DNA from 3 places in the Paenibacillus sp. 1-8 genome. Region 1 is predicted to be linked to each of the others. Evidence: riboswitches for the same ligand, from Rfam matches in the RefSeq annotation. Region 1 holds a riboswitch; each other region holds the start of a gene.
What was found. Region 1 has a riboswitch for cyclic di-AMP ahead of AC0WRU_RS00140 (G5 domain-containing protein). Riboswitches for the same ligand answer to the same signal wherever they lie in the genome.
Positions count from the first base shown of each region.

Region 1 (5,587 bases):
TGCCGGGCATTTCAAAATACGTCGACTCCACCGGATCACTCCACTCCCCGATCAAAGCCGCCTGACTGCGGGCAGCTTGCTTCTGCCGTGCCTGCTGCAACAGATGGAGAGACTCATCCGCCTTAATATGGGCTTGCCGTGTCTTCCCGCTAATCTGGTCAGCAGGCACCTTGACCAGATCGTTCACGGGGGAATCGGCAAGCAGCCGAAATTCCGTCCCTTTAATGATCACTTTATCCCGCTGGATGTCCTCAACGCGAAACGTGACATCTCCGCCGTACGATTTTCGAACGACCAAGTCTCCTAAAATCATCACACTGTATCACCCCTCCCATATCGTATGGGTGAATGCACAGTTTGGTTCCTTATTCATGCTCTGGAGCTTATGCAAGCAAGCCACAACCGTGCAAAGCGCAGCCAGACGCCCTCTGACTGCTGCTAAGCGGTCGCTTGTGCGTCAGGTTAGGAAATCCCGGCCTTCAGCAGTACCGCGCTCAGACGCGCAAATTCCTCGATACTCAGCGTCTCGCCCCGACGGGAAGGCTCTATGCCTGCCTGAAGCAACAGCGGCTCCAGCGTGTCCCTGTTCTCTTTGGTAAAGAAGCGGCTTTTCAGGTTATTCGAAATGGTCTTGCGACGTTGAGCAAAGGAAGCATGAACGACTTCGAAGAAATGCTGCTCGTCCACCACCTCTACCGGAGGCACTTCCCGCACACGCAGACGGATGACCGCCGATTCTACATTCGGCTGAGGAATAAACACTGTATTCGGTACGATGCAGACCAGTTCAGGTTCGCTGTAATATTGCACTGCAATACTCAAACTGCCGTAATCCTTCGTCCCAGGAGACGCAGCCATACGCTCAGCCACTTCCTTTTGGATCATGACGACGATATTCTCCAGAGGGAGCTTGTCCTCCAACAGCCTCATCAGGATCGGTGTAGTGACGTAGTACGGCAGATTAGCGACGACGCTCACTTTACTGACCCCGGCAAAATCGGAAGCGAATACCTCGCGCAAATCCAGCTTCAGCACATCTCCGTGGCGTACCTTCACATGCTCATAAGGGGCCAGTACCTCTTCGAGAATAGGTAAGAGCCGCTGGTCAATCTCGACAGCAGTAACTACCTTGGCTGATTGCGCCAGCTTCTCGGTCAAAGCGCCAATCCCCGGACCGATCTCAAGTGCACCCTTCGTATCGTCCAATCCCGCAGCATTCACGATCTTGTTCAGAATATTTTGATCAATCAGAAAATTTTGTCCCAAACTCTTTTTGAACGAAAACCCGTGCCGCTGAATAATCTCCTTCGTGCGCCGCGGTGTTGCTATATCTTGAATCCCTGTCATACGGATATCACAATCCTTCACTTTCAATTTGTGCCAGCGCACCGGCAAATTCCTCACGGCTGATCTGGAACACAGCGAGCCGTTTATGTAGCTGCTTACCGTTACAGTAACCAATACCCAGCACATTACCCAAAGCCATACGCCGTGCAGCAGCATTTGGGTGGGTGATAAGTCCGGCGTCAATCAGATCCGCCCAATCGATTAGAGGATCAGCCCCTTCCACCGTCGTATGCACCCGTGCGAGAGCGTGTCTGATCGCTTCAGGCGAGGCATTCTCTACGCCAATATCCCCTTTGCGCGTCGCTTCCGCCTCCGGTATAAAGGCCTGCTTGCAACCGGGCACCTTGGAGGCGATAATTTTGCGGATGCGCTCCCCTGCATGATCGGGATCGGTCAAAATAATGACACCCCGCCGCTCCTGTGCCAACGCAATTTTGCGCAGCGTCATTTTATTGATGGCGGAGCCGCCCGTTTCTATCGTATCCGCCTCGACAGCACGACGAATAGCCACCGTATCATCCCGACCCTCTACCACGATCACTTCCTTGATCATTTGCGTTTCCCTCCACTACTACACAGTAAGCTATATTCATCTTTCCCTGCTTTTGAAAACAAAATAAGAAGAGGATATCCTCTTCTTAGCATGGCATAACTATGATGTTAATAGTATCGCATTGACCCAAACATATACAACACGTTTTTAGTTAATTTCAGGCTTCACGGGTCCAATCACATATACGGTTTTTCCGTGCTTCCGACCAAACTGATTGGCTTGACTCAAACTCTCATAATACACATCGATTTTGTGGCCTTTAATCGCGCCACCGGTATCCTCCGCACGGCGGAAGCCCACCCCTTCAATATACACCCACCAGCCGATTGGAATCACACTTGGATCGACAGCAATGGTGCGCCCTTCCGTGACACGCGTGCCGGATGCGGTACGTGTACCGATACCTGACTCCTGTGAGGAATACGCCGTCATGGAGACGTTTTGTAATACTTTACTGTATTTGAAATTCACACCTGATTTACGGACAGCATTGCCCGAACTAACCCGTGTTGCCTTAACGGCATCTTCGGGACCGACGGAAGCAGCCAGAACGACCGGTTTTTTCTTCGTTCCTACCGCAATCACCTTATCCACACGATTTTGCGCGACTTCCTTGTTTACCAGTTGCTTGGATACCAATTTTCCGTCATGGTATACCTTTTGAACATGCTGGACCACAACACCCGTTTTACCGCTTTGGATGACCCGATTATCGCCTTTATAGAGACTCGGATCGGCCGTTTTGATGACCTGATAAGGCACCTGTTGCTTCTGTTCGACCTGCTGTTTCTTCACACGGACGATTTTTATATCCATGTTAGACGAAACAGAGGCATCCAGAGCAGGGTAAACTTTATCATTTGACGATAATTTATAGCCCGAGGTGCGAATGGCACCCTCTACTGTATTTTCTGTTGTGTACAGCTTCTTCGTTTCATTGGCTGAAGATACTTTGACCTGATTGGCACGTTTGATAACTACGCGATCCCCATCCTGAACTGCTCCGTTCAGCGGCATCGAAACCGTATCATGCGGCTGAAGTGAAATCGAATGCTCTTTGAGCAAATCTTGGAGCTTGGATTCCCGGGTTTCTACCGCAGATGCCTTACCGTCGATGACAAAAAAGACCTGTTTTTTAGATTGAGTGTACACCAGAATTGAAATCATAATCGTTAGTGCGATTAGAAAAATAGCAACCAAGGCAGCCTGGCGCACATTTTCTTGCTTCCAACGCAATACGTAAGACATGCTGGATGAGCGTGACTCATGGGTCTCCTCTTTTTGGAAAATGCCCATTTCCTCCGTCCTCCTTACATAGCCCGCCGTCTGGAGTAAGACATAGTTGAGATTGACGTGACTATAACAGATTTTCTACAAGACAAGCCCGTACTGCGGCTGTCCTGCACCATGTACCCGTCTTCGCGGCATGCTGTCCTCCCCTGTTTAATCACAGTATGATGACAGATTTTCTTTTATTCACAACAAAAAAAGCCAGAGAAAGAGACTAGAGAGCTCTTTCGTGGCTTCCGACATGTGCGAATATGCGGAAAAATCATGCACGAGATGGCTTCTCTCTTGTTACGCTTACGGGGTTAGCTGTCGGGTTCGGACGTAGAGAGACGCCCTAGCTTGGGTCAACCGCTCATGGCGGTCGCCTTCACATTCACCCCGAAGACCCAGAAAGAAATCGAAATACGGCCCCTCCACCTGTTCAATCCCATCCGGGAAAAGAATCTAGGTCGAGCCGGCTGGCGGAAGAGACGTTCCCTTCTTGCCCATACACCGGACGTACTGTAAGCCATATCGGTTCCCCCGTTCCCTGTAAAAGGGACTCAGCGAGACTGGTTCATGAAATGAGCTGTTGGTGTTTACATTCAAACAACAATTCACTGAAAAGATGATATCCTGTTTCTATGCATGTTGTAAAGCAGGTTTCAAGTACATTTTCTAAAATATTCGGTTAAAATATTGTAATATTCTCGAGTTTCCTGCAACAAATTCATGATTAGCTTCGTCTATCTCATTATTTTGATTGATTTCTTCACTTTTTTACTTAATGTCAAATCGTTCCAAGGCATTTTGGGTCGTTATTGACACTAATTCCTCCACCGCTATTCCCTTGATTTGGGCAGCCGCCTCTGCGACCAGTCCCACATGTGCGGACTCATTTCGCTTCCCGCGGAACGGATGGGGCGTCAGGTAGGGAGCGTCCGTTTCAATGAGCAGACGGTCCAGCGGTACCTGTGCCAGTACCTCCTTTGGCTGCTTGGCATTTTTGAACGTTATCGGCCCGCCAAAGGAGAGGTGAAAGCCCATATCCAGCACCATTTTAGCCGTCTCCCAGCTCCCGGAAAAGGAGTGCATCACTCCTCCTACCTCACTCGCTTTTTCTTCACGCAAAATCTTAACAATATCTTCATGCGCATCCCGGTTATGGATGACAATAGGCATGTTCAGCTCACGAGCCAGTCCAATCTGGTTGCGTAACACCCGATGCTGTACATCCTTCGGTGATGTGTCCCAATAATAATCCAGACCAATCTCCCCGATCGCCACGACTTTCTTATGACTGCATAACGATGCAATCCATTCCAGATCGCCTTCCTGCATCGTGATCGCATCCTGTGGATGCCATCCAATTGCCGCATAAATAAAATCATACGTTTCGGCCAATTTCATGGTAGACGGAATGGTCTCACGGTTAAATCCGATATTAATCATTCGGGTCACTCCCGATTCGACAGCGCGTGCTATAACTTCTTCGCGGTCTTCGTCAAATTGCGGCGCATCCAAATGAGTGTGAGTGTCGAATAAATTCAAAGTTTTTCGTCTCCTTTATTACTTTATTTGGCATATAATTGTCTATTGTTTGACAAAATAATTCATTATTTCGGCAGGAAGCTTGTCCTTTACCCCATCCAATTTGTTTTGGGGATAGTACATGTGATATTTACCCCGATGAATGCCGCTAATGGAGCGTACAATTTCCGACACTTCGGAAATTTCTCTCACTTCTCCTTTACGTCCCAGCAGTAAAATCTGGTTGTCCGTCGAGCCACCCTGCCGAAACACATCATAAGGAAGATCCGTCGGAAAATCAATTTCCAGATCATATTCCGGGTGCAAACCAACCAGCTCCAGCGCTGTCCTAATGTTGTCAATGGTATCTGTATCCATATTTTCGATCTCTACATATTTATACAGCTTGCGATCCATAAAACGGGTACTCAAATCACTTAAAATCTCGTCCTTTTCCCGTTTCCACTGACTGAACACTGTCTGAATCAAAGACTCATCGAGCATCAAATATTGTTCCACCGTAAGCTCTCCCCGAAAGAGGTCTGGCAATGGCTCCAGCAGAAAACTAAACTCATATCCGTTTCTAAATAGCTCCTTCGCCCGCTTGAAGATTTTACGTAATAAAATTTCCGAGCTGCGCGTTACAGGGTGAAAATAAATTTGCCAATACATCTGATAGCGCGACATCAGATAATCCTCTACAGCATGCATGCCTGACTCCTTCACAACAATTCTTCCATTATGAGGACGCAGTAGCCGTAAAATACGATCCAGATCTATGGTGCCATAATTGACGCCTGTTGAGTGCGCATCCCGCAGCAAATAATCCATACGGTCCGCATCCAGTGGGCTTGTGACCAGGTTTACGACAATCGGCTTGTCGTACGT
Region 1 covers NZ_CM149995.1:28,229-33,815, reverse strand. The annotation lists gene yabG (sporulation peptidase YabG) at 1-313, opposite strand, end outside; gene rsmA (16S rRNA (adenine(1518)-N(6)/adenine(1519)-N(6))-dimethyltransferase RsmA) at 463-1,347, opposite strand; gene rnmV (ribonuclease M5) at 1,355-1,900, opposite strand; gene AC0WRU_RS00140 (G5 domain-containing protein) at 2,048-3,196, opposite strand; cyclic di-AMP (ydaO/yuaA leader) riboswitch at 3,466-3,748, opposite strand; gene AC0WRU_RS00135 (TatD family hydrolase) at 3,950-4,720, opposite strand; gene AC0WRU_RS00130 (HD domain-containing protein) at 4,763-5,587, opposite strand, start outside.

Region 2 (5,587 bases), 1.2 Mb from region 1:
AACGACTTTGCTCACACCCAGCTCCTTTAGCAAAATGGCAGCCAGGATGCTAACCTGAATATCATTACCAATCGCAACAATGCCGCAATCGAAATTGCGAATGCCTAGCGATCGTAACGAATCCTCGTCTGTAGCGTCCGCTACGACGGTATGCGTCAACAGCTCACTCATGCTATCCACAATATCCTCATTCTGGTCAATGCCAAGCACCTCGCATCCCATATCTACCAATTGCAAAGCCAGGTTTGAGCCAAAGCGTCCCAAACCAATAACCACAAACTGCTGCGTTTTCATATCTACTCGAAAACTCCCTTATCCTATAATCATTTTGCCTTCCGGATGACGATATAATTCCTTACCCTTTTTCGGAGTCAGTGCATAAGCCAGTGTGAGCGGACCCAATCTGCCGGCAAACATCGTCAGGGTAATGACCAGCTTGCCTATAACCGTCAAATCAGATGTTAGCCCCATGGACAATCCCACCGTACCAAATGCAGACACCGTCTCGAACAATATCATCAGAAAATGATGATCCTCGGTTGCCGACAAAATCATCGTCACCCCAATGACAAACAGCAGTCCCAGCAGTGTAATGGTCAAAGCCTTGTAAACTCGTCCCTGCGCAAGTCTGTACCTGAACAGTACAATATCCTCCCTGCCCCGCAGCATCGAAATCACCGCTCCAATGAGCAGGGCGAATGTTGTGGTCTTAATCCCGCCTCCAGTGGAGCCAGGGGAAGCCCCAATAAACATGAGTATTATGATAAAAAACTGCGTAGCCTGTCGCAAGCCTGCAATGTCCAGCGTATTGGCACCTGCGGTGCGGGGCGTTACGGATTGGAATAAAGATCCCAGCAGCTTTCCACCCCAATCCAGCGAGCCCAGTGTCTTCGGATTGGTAAACTCGAATACAAAGATGACAAGCGTGCCGACTACAATCAGAGCAGCCGTCATGCTGAGTACCACCTTGGTATGCAAGGACAGTCTCTTTCGCTTGCGGTATTCCACCAGGTCGGACATAACCACAAAGCCGATACCACCCGAAATAATCAGAAACATAGCCGTAAAATTAACAATCGGATCATATACATAACCTGTCAGGCTGCGAAAGTGACCAAATAGATCAAAGCCTGCATTGTTAAACATGGAGATGGCATGCCAGATTCCAAAATAAATCGCCCTGCCTACGGGCATATCAAAGGACCAGCGAACCGAGAATATCGTAGCGCATACGCCTTCAATAACCAGTGAGTACAGTAATACCTTACGGATTAACCCGACAATTCCCTCTACAGAAGTCTGATTCATCGCTTCCTGCAAAATGAGACGCTCCCGCAAGGAAATACGACGCTTGAACACCAGTGCAATCAAGGTAGCCATCGTCATAAAGCCGAGCCCACCAATCTGGATCAGCGCAACGATGACAACTTGACCAAAAGTGGTAAAAAAGGTGCCAGTATCCTTAACAACAAGACCTGTTACACAGGTTGCGGAGGCGGCTGTAAACAAAGCGTCTATAAATGCAAGCGGCTTTCCTGTTGTATTGGAAATCGGCAGCATTAACAACAAGCTGCCTATAAGAATGATAATGGCAAAGCCCACAACGAATATCTGCGGTGGAGAAAGCCGAAGCCATCTTGCATTGGGATTCATCTATTTATCACTGCTCCTACTTGGTGAATTATGAGCATGGAGACGCTCCGGGTGCAGATTGTTCTTCCGATTGCTGTTACCCCCGGATTTTTTTCTGATTTTATAAGCCCTTTTAATGGTTAAAATGGAAGCGGTAGCGCTCGCCTTTGTCTCTGAATTTTAACCTTATCAGGGTTTATCTAATCCAATAAAATTCAGAGACAACAGCGATCGGAAGATCAAATGGAGCGCGAAGCGGACTTAACTCAGCAACGTTTTAATTATCCAACTTTTATTCGCACAAAAAAAGACACCGGAAATCCGAGTGCCTGACTTGGTTCCTGCTCACAGCCTACGAGGTTAGCTGACGGATTCGGGCTTCACAGTATGCCCTATTCACACTTCCGGTCCGGGACCGGCTGCGAAATTCACCCCAGTAACATGGTTCCCCCGTTTTCCTATGGAAATTCGGCTCAAATGTATATCGTTACCTATATATTTCATATGCATTGTCTCAACAGATTATAATCTTTCTGTATACAGAGCACAAAACCGATTTCGTCGAAATAACGTTAAATTAGCGGTAATTTGAGAATAGGCCACCTTTAATCGCAGCTTATCTTATTTTATTGAAACTTTAAAGTGCTTTCACTCCATTTTCATGAATATCCTAGGTCTGTTGGCGGGAACCTGTGCAGTATGATATCTTTAATGGATGTTCTTATTTACAGATTAAGGAGGAAACTCATGAATCCTATCGGGAAACCGGTCGTGCTCACGGCCAACTTTAAAAGATTAGGCTTGCTGGGCGGGATTGGCCTGATTTGCTTTTTTGTCTTTCAATTGCTTATTCCCTCGTTTAGTAATCCGAATCCGGAGGCACTGATGAATGCCAAGATCATCAGCAAGCAGGAAGCAGTCATACACGCGCTGGACTTCGCCCGCTCCGAGCTAGGCTATACCGAATCGCAGCCGGAAAAGCCTATCGTGACCTATCAGGCCGAAACGGACCTGTACGGTTATTTATCCAGAGAAAAGCTGCTTCAACAATATGACCGTACATGGAAAAAAAGTTTTCCTTACGAAACCTTCCGGGTCGATTTACTGGAACCTTCTTCCAAAAGCAAAGTGCAAGTTCATGTGGATTTGTCCACAGGCAAAGTCGTCAGCTTTAAACGAATGACCTCCAGCACCAGTTACACACAAGCTGATATTTCTACGGATGAGCAGGCACGTAGCAGGCTTGTACGCGCAGCCGAGGGAGACATGACGCTGGAAGCAAAGGAGCAGACAGCGGCAGCCTGGGTAAAACGCTTTGGCTTTAAACCATCGGACTTGAAGCTTGCGACATCCGAAGGCGAGGGCGGATTGAAGTACACCGTAAACGATAAAAAAATCGGCTCCTCTGTGCTTACGCTGGCGTTTACGTTTGAAGACGGAAATGTTCGCTCGTTTACACAGAGCTTTTCCGCCCCATCGTCCTATACGGATTATGTCAAAAAGCAAACCTACTGGGCTAACTGGATGACCTACGCGGGCTATGCTTTATTTAGCTTGGTGTTAGGCATACTTGCCATCGTATACGCCTCACTCACACGACGCCACACTTCCTTTGTACGAGGCATTGTGCTGTCCATTGTATATTTTGTTGCCAGTATGGCAGGGACATTTAACATGCTTCCTATACTGCAAGCAGAAGCAGGCGGTCGGGGAGCGCTTATATTTCTTATGATTTTGCAAGTCGTGGTTACTTTCGTAATGGCCGTATCGCTCTACTTCTCCTTGGTTGGCGGTGACGGGCTGATGCGCAAGGTTGGACTGAATGCCTGGCCACGCGCCAAAGAGCCGGGCTACGGGCTGTATGTGCTTCGCAGTATGTATGTGGGCTACTTGTGGGCCTTTATTTTACTCGGTGTACAATCCATTTTGTTCTTTGTGCTGGAGCGTACGTTTAATACGTTCTCCACAACAGATGCCACACAATCTCCTTACAACATGGCCTATCCATGGTTACTGCCGATTATGGCATGGATGGCAGGTATTGGAGAGGAAGCCGTATACCGTCTGTTTGGTATCCCGATGGTGAAAAAGATGGTGAGAAATACTTTTGTTGCCTGTCTGATTACCACGCTGATTTGGGCATTGGGGCACACACTGTATCCGATTTATCCGGTCATTTCCAGACCTATCGAGCTGACCTTCCTTGGATTGCTGTTCAGTTTTGTGTTTCTGCGTTACGGCTTTATTGCCGCCATGTTCAGCCACGTTATTTTTGACAGCATTCTGATGGGTCTTAGCGTGATGAGTCTGGGAGACACGGTAAACCTGACCGCAGGTTTGTTCTGGATCGTATTGCCGGCCATTGTGGGCTACATCGTTTACTGGTTTAGTCCAAAGAAGCCAAATCGAGTCATGTTTGAGCCCATAAAAAAAGAAGAGCCGTACTCTACGACTCCTCCTCCCGAAGGGCAGCTATAATCTGACGCGCAAGCTTATCACCAATAGAGAGAGGCCGGAAGTCTTCGACGCTGGCCTCTCTTATTTTTTTAAGCGAACCAAAATGCTTAAGCAGTAGCTTACGTCGCTTCTCGCCAATTCCCGGAATCGAGTCCAAACGAGAGGTTACCATGGATTTGCCCCGTTGCTCGCGATGGAATGTAATGGCGAATCGGTGAACCTCATCCTGAATTCGTTGCAGCAGGTAAAATTCCTCACTGTTGCGGGCCAGTGTCACGGCCTCGGGAGAATCCCCGACCAGTAGTTGAGAGGTTCTGTGCTTGGCATCCTTCACCAGACCACACACTGGAATGAACAAACCCAGTTCATTCTCCAGCACGTCCACAGCGGCCTTAATCTGTCCGCGTCCACCATCGACGACGATCAAGTTCGGACGCTCCAGATTGTCCTTGAGCACACGTTCATATCGACGCCGAATGACCTCACGCATCGTTTCATAATCATCCGGCCCCTGCACAGAACGGATTTTATATTTACGGTATTCCTTCTTGGCAGGCTTGCCATCAATGAACACAATCATTGCCGAGACTGGATCGGAGCCCTGTATGTTAGAGTTATCAAACGCCTCCACGCGATGCAGGCTATCCAGCCCAATCGCACGCCCCAGATTGCTTGCAGCCTTGGATGTCCGTTCCTCGTCCCGTTCAATCAGCTTAAACTTCTCATCCAAAGCGACCCGTGCATTTTCCGTAGCCATACCCGTCATTTGCTTTTTCAGTCCACGCTGAGGCACCAGTACCTTTACATCCAGCCATTCAGCCAGAGCGAGTGCCGCCGTAGCTGGTTCCTCCAGCCCGCCGGACAGTTGGGCTTCTGTCTGGTCCTGATCCGTTGCTTCTCCATAAGAAGCACGCTCTTCGGCCACCAGCAGTGCATCCGCGGAACGCTCGGACGGCTGCTCTTCATTGGGCACATCCGATAATGTCCCTGCTTCTTGCACAGCATTGTTACTGGTCAGTGCGGTTTCCTCGGTTGTTGCAGTGTGAGAAACAGCTTCCGTCACAGCCGATTGACCGACATCACCCTGTTCCGCCTGCTTCATCAGCTTCGGTGTATCCGGCAACAATATTTCCTGCGGCACCGCCGGGTTATCACTATAATATTGCGTCACATAGGACATAAAGTCACTGTAGGCCTCGCCGTAAAAAGGAAACGTAGACATATGCCGCTCGATCATTTTACCCTTACGAACATATAGGATCTGCACACACATCCAGCCCTTGTCTACCGAAAATCCAAATACATCGCGGTCCTTCGCATCGGCTGTCGTGATCTTCTGCTTTTCCATCATCGCGTCAATGCTGATAATCTGGTCGCGTAGCTCCTTGGCACGCTCAAAGTACAGCTCCTCTGCGGCCTCCTGCATTTTGCGTTGAAGATCCTTTTTGATTTCCTCATGCCCGCCACTCAAAAAAGAACCGATCTCCTGACCAATCTG
Region 2 covers NZ_CM149995.1:4,294,043-4,299,629, forward strand. The annotation lists gene AC0WRU_RS19755 (potassium channel family protein) at 1-294, opposite strand, end outside; gene AC0WRU_RS19760 (TrkH family potassium uptake protein) at 313-1,653, opposite strand; cyclic di-AMP (ydaO/yuaA leader) riboswitch at 1,967-2,116, opposite strand; gene AC0WRU_RS19765 (CPBP family intramembrane glutamic endopeptidase) at 2,380-4,110, shown strand; gene uvrC (excinuclease ABC subunit UvrC) at 4,079-5,587, opposite strand, start outside.
Region 2: linked by a shared signal. The riboswitch ahead of AC0WRU_RS19760 (TrkH family potassium uptake protein) and the one ahead of AC0WRU_RS00140 (G5 domain-containing protein) in region 1 are both predicted to bind cyclic di-AMP.

Region 3 (5,587 bases), 110 kb from region 1:
ATCTGTATGGCCTGATACGATGACATCATATCCGGGAAATTGCTGGAGCATGCTGGAGATGGACTTGGCCAGCTTTCGTGCTTCCGGTTTTACCTCAGCCTGACCCGATGAAAACAAGGCGTTATCGCTAATGGTGATCATGAGCTGGGATTGGTTCAGCTTCGTATTGAGCAGCGGAGTCAGACCATTATTTTCAATATACTGATCCATCTGCTTTTTGAGCTTTTTCAAATCTTCTTCTTCCCGCTGGGCGAGTTGCTTTTGCAGCTCCGCCGTAGAAGTGGCTTTAGACTTTATAGGTTGTGTTACCTGTTCTTTATTTTTGCCCATATCTGCGGATTGTGACGATGGATTGGCGGCAGAGTGATCCAGTATGCCAGTGCCGCCACTAAAAGCCGCACTCATGGATTGAGCCATAGTTTCAAATTTTTTGGCGTCGAGTGCACTCATCCCGAATAAGACGATGAAAAGAGCTAGCAGAAGGGTCATCAAGTCGGAATATGGCAACAGCCAGCTTTCGTCGGCATGCTCCTCGTGCGGTTCATGTCTTTTTTTACTCACCGGAATCCCCATCCTTCTCGGTCAGGGTAGCCCGTTCGGTCGGAGTCAGGAATATCGTCAGCTTCTGGCTGATCGCAATGGTGGATATACCTGATTGAATCGACAGCAGGCCTTCGACCATCATCAATTTAAGCTCTACTTCTTTTTTGGATAACCGTTTCAGCTTGTTGGACATTGGATGCCACAGGACGTAACCTGTAAAAATACCGAGCAACGTCGCAATAAAGGCAGCCGCGATGGCATGAGACAGCTTTTCCATGTCACTAAGGTCGGCTAGAGCGGCAATCAGACCTACGACGGCACCGAGTACCCCGAGCGTCGGAGCGTACATACCAGCTTGAGAGAAGATCAGCGCGCCTGAGCGGTGTCGATCCTCAGTAGCATTAATGTCCTCCATTAGAACATCTCGTACGAATTCCTGATCATTACCATCAATAATCATACGCATACCACCACGCATAAAGGGATCGTCGATCTCCTCTACCTTGGATTCCAGTGCAAGCAGACCTTCGCGACGGGTAATGGATGCCCATTCGGTAAACGTGCCGATGAGCTCTTTACGTTCCAAAAGCTTTTGTTCCGTGAAAATAACCTTGAACAGTTTTGGAATCCGTTTGATTTCTGCCATTGGGAAGGCCATAAAAATACTTGCTGCTGTTCCGACAAAAATAATCATGTAAGCAGCGGGATTGTTGACCAAGTTGATCACTGGCGCGCCTTTGAGAATCATCCCGACGACCAATGACATAATCCCGAGTACAAGTCCGATAATGGTTGAAATTTGCATGATACACCTCATCCATGAGAATAGATTTTGAATCCTTTCATGCCGCCGGGGTCGTCCTTGCCCCAGGCACGTCATTACAAGACGGATTATAGTATTTATCGACAAAACTCTCTTTTTTGTTAAGTACGAATTTCCGGTATAATAAGGTGATTATTTAATGAATGGTGGAAGAATTGGAGGAAATGGCATGGGAGTGAAGCACGGACGGGAGTATGAACAAATTTTGAACGATTTGACAGAGGCTGTGGGACACATTCCGGATAGCTATGAATTTTTCGAAATGGAAGCAGAAGATTGGGGCAGGTTGGACCCGGCAGGGCGTCAGGAAGTCAATGAAGCGCTGGCGGAAGACCTGTTTTATGCGCTGGGTACAGAGCCCGTTATCGCTGTGGGCAGCGGCGTTGTCATCTATGAACCGGAGCAGCACCGTATCTATGTGCTCATTGGAGATGAGGAGCTGACGTCGGTACCTTTGATTTGAGCAGGCCGTCTTATGGATTTATCAACGGGGCCGTGGTAATATGGACACCAATATATCGTAGTTTTGGTCGCATTCAAGCGGCTGAAAGGCTTCCGTATAAACGGGGAGGAGTCGTATCATGCCTTTTACACAAGAAGAGATTGAAGCACATCTGGAGAAGCTGGAGGGCTGGGAACTGGAGGAAGGACGATGGATTGTCCGGAAATATAATTTTTCCAGTTTTATGAAAGGGATTGCATTCGTGGATGAAGTTGCTGCTATATCGGAAGCATTTAATCATCATCCATTTATTACGATTGATTATAAGACCGTGACCCTGCGTTTAACCTCCTGGGATGACGGTGGCATTATGGCCGTGGATATTAAGGAAGCCCAACAATATAATGAAGCTTTTGAGAAAATGCGTAGCAGTCATTGAACTGATCATGGTCTGCCGTATGATAAAAGCGCCTTCGATATACAACAATGCCGTTGTATGCCGAAGGCGCTTTTATCATAGAACACGAGGCTGGTGGTCGGGATGATATACCATACAATGAAATGGCTTCTTGCCATCGGGAGTCTGACGTTCATAGGTATCCGTAAGCTCAAATCCGGCTGCCTTGTAAGCCCGAATGGCGCGCCCATTCCAGGTCAGCACCTCCAGATCAATTTCATTCTCCGGGTTGCGTCGTCTGGCTTCCTCGGCAATGGCACGGACAAAATCGGCGCCTCTGCCATGTCCACACAATTCGGGGTGCATTCCCAGACCCAGCCGGGTCACGCTAATCATTGGGAAATATTGAGCAAATCCGGTTAGTGTGTTCTCGTCATCCAGTACGGCAACATATTGCTCTTGGCGAAGCGTGGGGCTTCCAAATTCGACTTCAAGCGCCTTCATTTGTTCCCAAGGTAGCCAGCCGTATATGTTGTAGGGTGGATCATAGCGCCACTCACATATCGCAGCCGCCTGCTGCTCGTCCATCGGTACGATCCGGTAGTTAGATATTGAGGCCGGCATGTCTTCCCATCCTCCTTTTACAAGTACTTAAACCATTAACAACAGATTGTAGACAAGTTGTTGGGGATTGGCAAGCGTGTTTATTTCATACCCAAGTCGGGTATACATTCAATAAGAAGGCTTTACTGTTCATATGCTCCCCCAGCCGTGACGGTAAGACCGACGATGTTCACAGAAACTGAAACCTTTTGAGGTGCCAGTTCGTCAGTAACGATAACGTTTCTGATGTTGTGGACATAAAAAACCGCAATTCGATTCCGTCCAGAATCAAATTGCGGCTCAGGGTTAGCTTGCTGTCGTTAGTTATTCTACGTTGTCGTCATCAGGAACTTCAGAAGCTACGGCGTGGTAAGCGTCTGTGCTCATAATTCTTTTTGCACCAACATAGCGGTTAGCGTAATAGTTTTCGTTCAGTGAGCTAACAATTACACCACGTGAAGTTGAGGAGTGGGCAAATTTCCCTTCACCTACGAAGATACCTACATGGGAAATGCCTCTTCCTGTGGTGTTGAAGAATACCAGGTCACCAGGTCTCATTTCATCGCGGGATACGGAAGATCCCATTTTGAATTGTGATCCGGATTGATGGGGCAGATTAATTCCCAGTTTTTGATATACATACATTGTGAAGCCGGAGCAATCGAACCCGTCGAGTGTAGTGCCTCCGTTTCTGTAGTTCGTTCCTTTGGCATCTTGGATGACCTGGTCCATCTTAGAGTCTGCAAATGCACTTCCTCCACCGAATGTAAAAGATGTAAAGGCAATGGCGAGACTCATGGCTGCGATCGTTAGCTTCTTCTTCAAAAAAAATATACCCCTTCCAATGCCTGCGAGGTTAGCTTAAGGATTCGGTAGAAGGTTCCCCTATGACCACTCTGTTGCGAGATCAATTCACCCAAACTGGTTCCCCCGCTTCCCAGGTGCCAGGAATTAGGCTTAACTTAAGATGTGCACCTTGGAGAGCAGTATTCACGATAACGATGTTTTGAAGGTAAAGGTTACAATAAAGATTACAAAGTTGTTACTATCAGTTCACTGCGATTATTGTAACAAAGTCGGCTGGCTTTGGCAAATGTTTCATCGCAAAAAGTTACAAAAAAAATCCGCTCCCTTTATCGCGGGAACGGATTTTGTTAAGAGTATTCAGTTATGTGCCGTTTGCCTGGATATGAATGGAGATGGATAGTTGTCTTTGGACAGCCAGAAATTGCTCGGGAGGAACGGAGTGAAGGTTCAACCTCTGCCGGAGATATCGGTATGCCATAGTCGGTACTGTGAACTGATGTGCCATAGCCTGACCAGACTGGTAACAAAATGATACGTTTGCTGGAGAATGAGTGCCAGCATGCCAGTCCAAATCATCGCCATCGTGCCGAATAGACCAAGGACGAGCAGTACACCTGCACCGAGCAGAAGCGAAATACCGATAGCCGGGAGGATTTGGCGAAAGAAGGCAAGCAGCGACGATAGTATGGCGTGACCACCTACGGTGCCTAGCTGCATGTACAGGATGCACTGGCGGATGAACCAGCCATAAGCAATCCAACCGATGGCATAGGGCAGAACATGCAGGAGATAGGTGGGAGATTGCAGCGTCCCTGCTACGATAGGGTAGAGCTTTGGCACCACCCAGAAAGCAGGGAGCAGCAGGAGTCCAAGCTCGATGACGTAATAGATCAGCGATGACAAGCCATGACGTTTCATTCCACGGAAAAAAGACAGACTTTGCGGCTCGGTCGCATGGGTATGCAGACTTTGGTATATTCCCGCCCGGATGAAGGGGGTAATCAGTGTACGCAGCACCGTTGCCCCCAGTAGTATCCACAGATACATATGAACCTCTCGGTTGTCCGTCAGGGCAATCTGGCTCTCCATCCAAAACAACGTCTGTCCCAGTTCATTTTGACCCTGATCGGGGTAGCGCAGCAGCAGGGGAGTAACGGCGGATTGTACCAGTCGATAGAGAAAAACGCCCCATAGCAGTCGATACAGAAACAGAATGATGACAATATAAAATTGTATGCGCACAAGCGCCCAGCCTTCTTTTATAACAGTACGCATCTATAGACACCTCACCATGACAGACTTCCAAGCAGTGTCTCCAGCAGCTTGGTTACACTTATACTCCAACGGGTCTGGGTTTTTTCGTTCAGTTCGGCCTTCAGGCTGTTGTTGATATGCTTATTCTCCAGCGCAATCGTGTACAGCGGATCAACAATCACATGGGAGACCGGAGATGCACTTTTTAGTCGATAGGTTGTGCTTTTGCCCGTGCCGTCCCATGCCTTGAACATCGTTGTGCCGTCCTTGAAGGTAAATTGAACAGGGACCTTGGGATAATCCGCCCCTTTTTTGCTGAGTGTAATGGTTGCTTCGTATCCGTTGGCCAGCTTGCGGTTCGTAATGCGATCCACTGAAAAATCCGCCATCTGGCCGTCGTATACATATTGTTCAAAATAGTGGCTCCACGAACGTCCGGTGACTCTTTCGACGATACGCTGAAAGTCCTGTGAGGATGGATGCTTGAATCGGTAGGTCTGGACGTAGGTACGCATAATTCGGTCCATTTTCTTCGCGCCGACCTGGCGTTCAATGCCACGCAGCACCAGCTTGCCCCGAGAATAGGCATTTTGTGCATATTTAGCAGCCGAGCCGTACTTCCAGGACTCACGGTTTAACGGCTGCGGGGATGATACCTGCCCAGACTGTAACGGCAAGTTGGGGATGAGCCCATATTCCTGCTCCATGAGTCGTTCCT
Region 3 covers NZ_CM149995.1:135,138-140,724, forward strand. The annotation lists gene AC0WRU_RS00520 (flagellar motor protein MotB) at 1-561, opposite strand, end outside; gene motA (flagellar motor stator protein MotA) at 554-1,348, opposite strand; gene AC0WRU_RS00530 (hypothetical protein) at 1,536-1,829, shown strand; gene AC0WRU_RS00535 (4a-hydroxytetrahydrobiopterin dehydratase) at 1,948-2,247, shown strand; gene AC0WRU_RS00540 (GNAT family N-acetyltransferase) at 2,323-2,829, opposite strand; gene AC0WRU_RS00545 (C40 family peptidase) at 3,133-3,633, opposite strand; cyclic di-AMP (ydaO/yuaA leader) riboswitch at 3,639-3,776, opposite strand; gene AC0WRU_RS00550 (hypothetical protein) at 4,063-4,890, opposite strand; gene AC0WRU_RS00555 (M1 family metallopeptidase) at 4,902-5,587, opposite strand, start outside.
Region 3: linked by a shared signal. The riboswitch ahead of AC0WRU_RS00545 (C40 family peptidase) and the one ahead of AC0WRU_RS00140 (G5 domain-containing protein) in region 1 are both predicted to bind cyclic di-AMP.